Linked DNA regions of Methylomagnum ishizawai. The protein of the gene in region 2 interacts with the protein of the main gene of each other region in a pairwise test. Links are inferred from orthologs where the notes say so. Each region holds a gene or a part of one and is shown on either strand. Other genes may lie near its edges.

Region 1 (3,202 bases), 740 kb from region 2 along the record:
TCGCCTTCGCCGGAAGGCGCGAAGCCCAGGATTTCCTCGACCATGAAATCTTCCGGCGCGGCTTTCAGGGTGGCGGTGCCGACGGGACCGCCGTGGGCGTAGGGCAGGGGGGCGGGCATGTTCATCAAACCGGCACCTTGTGCAGCAAGGCCACGGCATAGGACGAAATCCCTTCGCCCCGGCCCTCGAAACCCATGCCTTCGGTGGTGGTGGCCTTGACGTTCACGGCGTCCACGCCGATTTCGAGGTCGGCGGCGATGTGTTCGCGCATCTTGGGGATATGCGGGGCCATTTTGGGGGCTTGGGCCACGAGGGTGACATCGACATTGCCGACCGCGTAGCCCAATTCCTTGAGCTTGGCCATGACGTTGCGGACCAGGATGCGGCTGTCGATCCCCTTGTAGGCGGCGTCGGTGTCCGGGAAATGCTTGCCAATATCGCCCAGGGCCGCCGCGCCCAACAGGGCGTCGCACAGCGCGTGCAGGGCCACGTCGCCGTCGGAATGCGCCGCCATGCCGTGGATGAAGGGGATTTTGACCCCGCCGATGACGATATGGTCGCCCGCCTTGAATTTGTGGGCGTCGTAGCCCTGGCCTATGCGCAACATTGTTTTATTCCCGGTTTTCGGATGGGTTGATAAGCTGGGCGTCTCCCGGTTCCTGGGAGAGGATTGAAACCATGTAAAAAACGGCCAGGGGCAAATCCTCGGGCCGGGTGATTTTGAGGTTGTCGGGCCGTCCCTCGACCAGCTTGGGACGCAAGCCCTTGAGTTCGATGGCGCTGGCTTCGTCGGTGACGACCCAGCCGTTTTGCGCCGCTGCTTCCAATGCCCCGCGTAACAGCCCGTAGCGGAACATCTGCGGGGTCAGCGCCCGCCAGACCCGGCCGCGGTCCACGGTGCCGGTGATATGGCCCGCCTCCACGCTTTTCAGGGTGTCGCTGACCGGCAGCCCTAGGATGCCGCCGACGGGGTCGTCCTTGAGCGTCGCCATCAGCTTTTCCACATCGGTTCGGGCGAGGCAGGGCCGGGCGGCGTCGTGGACCAAGACCCAATCATCGGGATCGGCCTCGTTTTCCAAGCTACGGAGTCCCGACAGCACCGAGTCGGCGCGTTCCTTGCCGCCGGGGGCGCGGCGGATTTTGGGGTGGGTGGCGCAGGGGAGGTCGGGCCAATAGCCGTCGTCGTGGCCCAGTGCGACCGCGATGCCGGAAAAAGCCTCGACGCTCAATAGCCGTTCCAGGGTGTGTTGCAGGACGGGCTTGCCCAGGACTTCGAGATATTGCTTGGGCACATCCGCGCCCATGCGCTTGCCGACACCGGCGGCGGGGACGACGGCCCAGAAACGGGGGGCGTTATTTGAAATCATTGGGGCGGTGGGTGGGGCGGTCAATGCTTCGGTTTTGCCGGGCCATGGGCCGGGGTGGTTTTCTCCGGCGGCGGCAAGGGATGCGGCTTCTCGAACACCTGCACGAAGGTCTCGCCCTCCTTGACCATGCCCAATTCCTGGCGGGCGCGTTCCTCGATGGCGTCGGTGCCTTCCTTCAAATCCTTCACATCGGCTTCGAGGGCGGCGTTGCGCTCGTGGAGCTTGTCGCCTTCCTCCTTGAGCTGCTCGATACGGGCTTGCAGTTCATGCAATTCGTAGATGCCGCCATCGCCGAACCACAAACGCCATTGCAGCAAGGCGACCAGCACCAGCAGAAAAATGATGAGCTTTTTCATGCCGGTGCCGGCCTTGGCTCAGCTTAGAACGCCCGCTTGAACGCGCTCTTGCCGGCGTAGACGGCCTTGTCGCCCAGTTCCGCCTCGATCTTCAGCAGGCGGTTGTACTTGGCGATGCGGTCGGAACGGCTCAGGGAGCCGGTCTTGATCTGGCCGGTGGAGGCGGCGACGGCCAAATCGGCGATGGTGCTGTCCTCGGTTTCGCCGGAGCGGTGCGACATCACGGTGGTGTAGCCCGCCGCCTGCGCCATGGCGATGGCTTCCAGGGTCTCGGTCAAGGTGCCGATCTGGTTGACCTTGATGAGGATGGAGTTGGCGATGCCCTTGTCGATGCCTTCCTTGAGGATTTTCGGGTTGGTCACGAACAAATCGTCGCCCACCAACTGGATGCGCGAGCCCAGTTTCTCGGTGAGGACTTTCCAGCCCGCCCAATCGCTTTCGTCCAGGCCGTCCTCGATGCTGATGATCGGGTACTTATCGACCCAGGAGGCGAAGAAGTCGGCGAATTCGCCGGAGGAGTATTTCTTGCCTTCGGATTCGAGGTCGTAGACGCCGTCCTTGTAGAACTCGGAAGCGGCGCAGTCTAGCCCTAGGAAGATATCCTTGCCCGCGGTATAGCCCGCGTTGCCGATGGCTTCCAGGATGACTTCGATGGCGGCTTCGTTGGAGGGCAGGTCGGGGGCGAAACCGCCCTCGTCGCCCACACCGGTGGCGAGGCCGCGCTGGCCCAGCACCTTTTTGAGGGCGTGGAACACTTCCGCGCCGTAGCGGATGGCTTCGCGGAAGTTGGGAGCGCCCACGGGCAGGATCATGAATTCCTGCATGTCCACGCTGTTATCGGCATGGGCACCGCCGTTGATGATGTTCATCATCGGCACCGGCAGGACGAACTCGCCGCCCTGGTGCAAATGGGCGTACAGCGGCTTACCGGCTTCGGTGGCGGCGGCGCGGGCCGAGGCCAGGGACACGCCGAGCAGGGCGTTGGCCCCCAAGCGGCCCTTGTTGTCGGTGCCGTCGGCTTCGATCATCTTGGCGTCGAGGCCGGCCTGGTCGGCGGCGTCGAGGCCCAGCACGGCTGTACGCAGTTCGCCGTTGACGTTGGCGACCGCCTTGGTGACGCCCTTGCCCAGGTAGCGGGCCTTGTCGCCGTCGCGCAGTTCGATGGCTTCGCGGGAGCCGGTGGAGGCGCCGGACGGCACCATGGAGGTACCGATGGCACCGGATTCCAGGACGACATCCACGGCCACGGTCGGGTTGCCGCGGGAGTCGAGGACTTCGAGGGCTTTCACTTCTACGATTTTGCTCATGTTGGCTCCATGATGGGTTGCGGGAATAACGTTAAAGTTCTGCTCCGGCCATTGGGTAATGGCGGCGTTCCTATTCGCCGATGAAATGGCCGGGCAGGGTGGCTAGGTGCGCCGGTTCATGATTTTCGTGGGCACCGCCAGCCTCCAGAAATTAATTATCTGGCACGCCGCT
Region 2 (3,319 bases):
CGCTGGAGAACACCGGCGCGGCCACGGCACCGCCGTAGTATTCGCCCGCCGAGGGTTCGTCGATCATCACCACCATCACCAAACGCGGCTTGCTGGCCGGGGCCAGTCCCGTGAACAGCGACATGTATAAGGATTCGGTGTAGCCGTGGGCACCGGATTTCTTCACGGTGCCGGTCTTGCCCGAGACCCGGAAGCCGGGGATGGCGGCTTTTTGCGCGGTGCCGCCGGTGGAGACCACGCTTTCCAGCATGGTGCGGACCGTGGTGGCGGTCTTGGCCGACATGATGCGGTGGGCTTCCGGCGGGGTGTCGCGCTTGAGCAGGCTGACCATGGGGATCACGCCGTCGTTGGCCAGGGAGCTATAGGCGCGGGCCAGTTGCGCGGTGGAAGTGGACACGCCATAGCCGAAGGACAGGGTGGCCTGCTCGAAGGCGTTCCAACCCTGGTAGTCGGACAAACGGCCATGGGCCTCGCCGGGAAAGCCGCTGTCCAAAGGCTGGCCGAAGCCGAGATTGTTGTAGAAGGCCCAGAATTTCTTGGGCGGCACGCTGAGGGCGATCTTGGTGACGCCCACGTTGCTGGATTTTTGCAGGATGCCGGTCACATCCAGGCTGCCATAGCTGTGGACATCCTTGACGATGTTGTGGCCGACCCGCATCTGGCCGCCCGCCGTGCTATAGACGGTGTTGGGATGGGTCAGGCCGAGTTCCAGGGCGCAGGCCACGGCGAAGGGCTTCATGGTGGAGCCCGGCTCGTACAAATCGGTGATGGCCCGGTTGCGGGAGGGATTGCCCTTGAGCTTGCCCCGGCTGTTGGGGTTGTAGGAGGGCTGGTTGACCATGGCCAGGACTTCGCCGGTCTGGCTGTCCAGCAAGACCAAGGAGCCCGAACGGGCGCGGTGCTGCATGACCGCTTTTTTCAGTTCGCGGTAGGCTAGATATTGCAGGCGCTCGTCGATGCTCAGGGTCAAATCCTTCCCCGGCACCGGCAGGCGGATGTTTTCCAGGTCTTCGATGATGCGGCGCTTGCCATCGCGGATGATGCGCTTCGCGCCATCGGTGCCGCGCAACGAGGCGTCGAAGCCGAGTTCCATGCCTTCCTGGCCCTTGTCCTCGATATCGGTGAAACCCAGCAGGTGGGCGGTCACTTCGCCGGTCGGGTAGTAGCGGCGGTATTCGCGTTCGTCGTAGATGCCGGGGATGCCCAGCGCCATGGCTTGATCGACCAGTTCCGGGTTCATGCGCCGCTTGATATAGACGAAACCGCGGTGGTCGTCCTGGCCGATGCGCTGCTTGATCTCCTTGACCGACATGCCCACCAGATCGGCCAGGGCCTTCAGTTGTTCATGGGTGACTTCGGTCTTGAGGAATTCCTTGGGGTTGATCCAGATCGATTTCACCGGGGTGCTGACCGCCAGCAATTCGCCGTTGCGGTCGATGATACGGCCCCGGTGGGCGGGCACGGGCAGGATGCCGACATGGCGCAAATCCCCTTGCTGTTTGAGGAACTGCCGGTCCAGCACTTGCAGGAAGACCGCCCGCCCGATCAAGACGGTCATGGCGCACAGGATCAGCATGAGCAGGAAGCGCCAGCGACCGCTGTAATCGTCTTCTTTCACCACGTTCGGTTGGATGATTCGCATGTCGGCGCGACTCGTCTAAGGGTTGATGTAAAGGGTCGATTCACGGGCGGGCAGCACCATGCCCAGGCGGGCGCGGGCCATTTTTTCGATGCGGCTGTGTTCGGCGAAGGTGTTTTGCTCCAACTGCAATTGGCCCCATTCCTCGTCGTAGGCGTCGAGGGCTTGCTCCAACCGCTGGACCTCGGCGAACAACATGCGCGAGCGGTATTTCGTGTACACCACGCCCAGGGCGGAGGCCACGGCTACGGCGACCAGCACCAATAGGGTCCTCATGCCGGAAGCCGCTCGGCGATCCGGAGTACCGCGCTGCGCGCCCTGGGGTTCGCGGCGGTTTCTTCGGCGCTCGGCAGGACGGCCTTGCCGATCCGGGCCAATTTCGGGGCGCGTTCGTCCGGCGCGGGCCACGGCATGGGCGTGGAGCCGCCACTGCGCGACTCGTCGCGCATGAAGCGCTTCACGATCCGGTCTTCCAGGGAATGGAATGCAATCACCGCCATGCGCCCCCCCGGTCGCAAGATTTCCAAGGCTTGCCGCAAACCCGCTTCGAGTTCTTCGAGTTCATGGTTGATATGAATCCTGATGGCTTGGAAACTCCGGGTGGCCGGGTGTTTGCCCTTTTCGCGGGTCGGCACGGCGGCGGCGATCAGTCCGGCCAGTTCCGCCGTGGTCGAGAGCGGTGGGTTGGAGCGTCGCCGCGCCACGAGGGCTTGGGCGATGCGCCGGGCGTAGCGTTCTTCGCCGTAATCCCGCAAGACCTGTATCAGTTCGTTCTCGGAGACATCGGCCAGCCATTCGGCGGCGGTGATGCCCCGGCCCGTGTCCATCCGCATATCGAGCGGGCCGTCGCGCATGAAGCTGAAGCCGCGCCCGGCCTCGTCGAGTTGGGGCGAGGACACCCCTAGGTCCATGAGGACGCCCGCCACTTGTCCGGGCCGGCCCCGCTCCGCGATGAATGCCGCGAGCTGGGCGAAGCTGCCATGGACCAGTTCCAAGCGGGGATCGGCCCGCAAGGCCAGGGCTTCGGGCGAGGCCAGCGCGTCCGGGTCTTTGTCCAGCGCGAGCAGGCGGTCTTGGCTGCCGAGCCGGGCCAGGAGCGCCGCCGTATGCCCGCCGCGCCCGAAGGTGCCATCGACGAAATAACCGCCGCGCTCGGGGGCCAGCCCCGCCACGGCCTCGCGCAACATCACCGGCGTGTGCGGCGAATCCCCGGCGCTCACAGGGACAAGGTGCCGAGTTCGGGCGGCAAGTCTTCGTCGTCGCCGAGCCGTTCCGCCTCGATCCATTCGTCGCGGCTGCGGTTCCAGGTGTCCTCGTCCCATAGCTCGAATTTGTTGCCCTGGCCGACCAGGGCGACGCGCTTTTCGAGCAGGGCGAACCTACGCAAAGGTTCCGGGATCAAGCACCGCCCTTGGCTATCCAGTTGGCACTCGGCGGCGTGGCCGATCAGTAAGCGTTGCAATCGTTTGGCCTGTTTGTTCAAGGCGGGGAGTTTGACGAGCTTGCGTTCGATGTCTTCGAATTCCGGGAGGGGGTAGAGCAACAGGCACTTATCCAGGCCGACCGTGACGACTAATTGGTTGTCGCAGCATTCGTCCAATTCGGCCCGGTAGCGGGTGGGGACGGCCAAGCGCCCCTTGTCGTCCAGGTGGATGGAACTGACGCCACGAAACAAAAAAC

What was found.
Region 1: the proteins of ftsL (region 2) and ftsB interact in binary tests that used the Escherichia coli proteins (3 or more experiments, as listed by UniProt). The link is inferred for Methylomagnum ishizawai from one-to-one orthologs.

Annotation. Positions count from the first base shown.
Region 1 is NZ_AP019783.1:1,474,686-1,477,887, forward strand. Bases 56-2,938 are described here. They hold ftsB (cell division protein FtsB), read right to left. Parts: upstream 1,724-2,938; coding sequence 1,388-1,723; downstream 56-1,387. Other genes in these bases: truD (tRNA pseudouridine(13) synthase TruD), read right to left, coding at 56-125; ispF (2-C-methyl-D-erythritol 2,4-cyclodiphosphate synthase), read right to left, coding at 125-607; ispD (2-C-methyl-D-erythritol 4-phosphate cytidylyltransferase), read right to left, coding at 612-1,367; eno (phosphopyruvate hydratase), read right to left, coding at 1,747-2,938. Outside these bases: more of truD, read right to left, coding at 1-55; more of eno, read right to left, coding at 2,939-3,030. UniProt on the Escherichia coli protein: Essential cell division protein. May link together the upstream cell division proteins, which are predominantly cytoplasmic, with the downstream cell division proteins, which are predominantly periplasmic.
Region 2 is NZ_AP019783.1:733,949-737,267, forward strand. Bases 287-3,286 are described here. They hold ftsL (cell division protein FtsL), read right to left. Parts: upstream 1,916-3,286; coding sequence 1,658-1,915; downstream 287-1,657. Other genes in these bases: K5658_RS03245 (peptidoglycan D,D-transpeptidase FtsI family protein), read right to left, coding at 287-1,642; rsmH (16S rRNA (cytosine(1402)-N(4))-methyltransferase RsmH), read right to left, coding at 1,912-2,859; mraZ (division/cell wall cluster transcriptional repressor MraZ), read right to left, coding at 2,856-3,286. In the rest of the region: more of K5658_RS03245, read right to left, coding at 1-286; more of mraZ, read right to left, coding at 3,287-3,314. UniProt on the Escherichia coli protein: Essential cell division protein. May link together the upstream cell division proteins, which are predominantly cytoplasmic, with the downstream cell division proteins, which are predominantly periplasmic.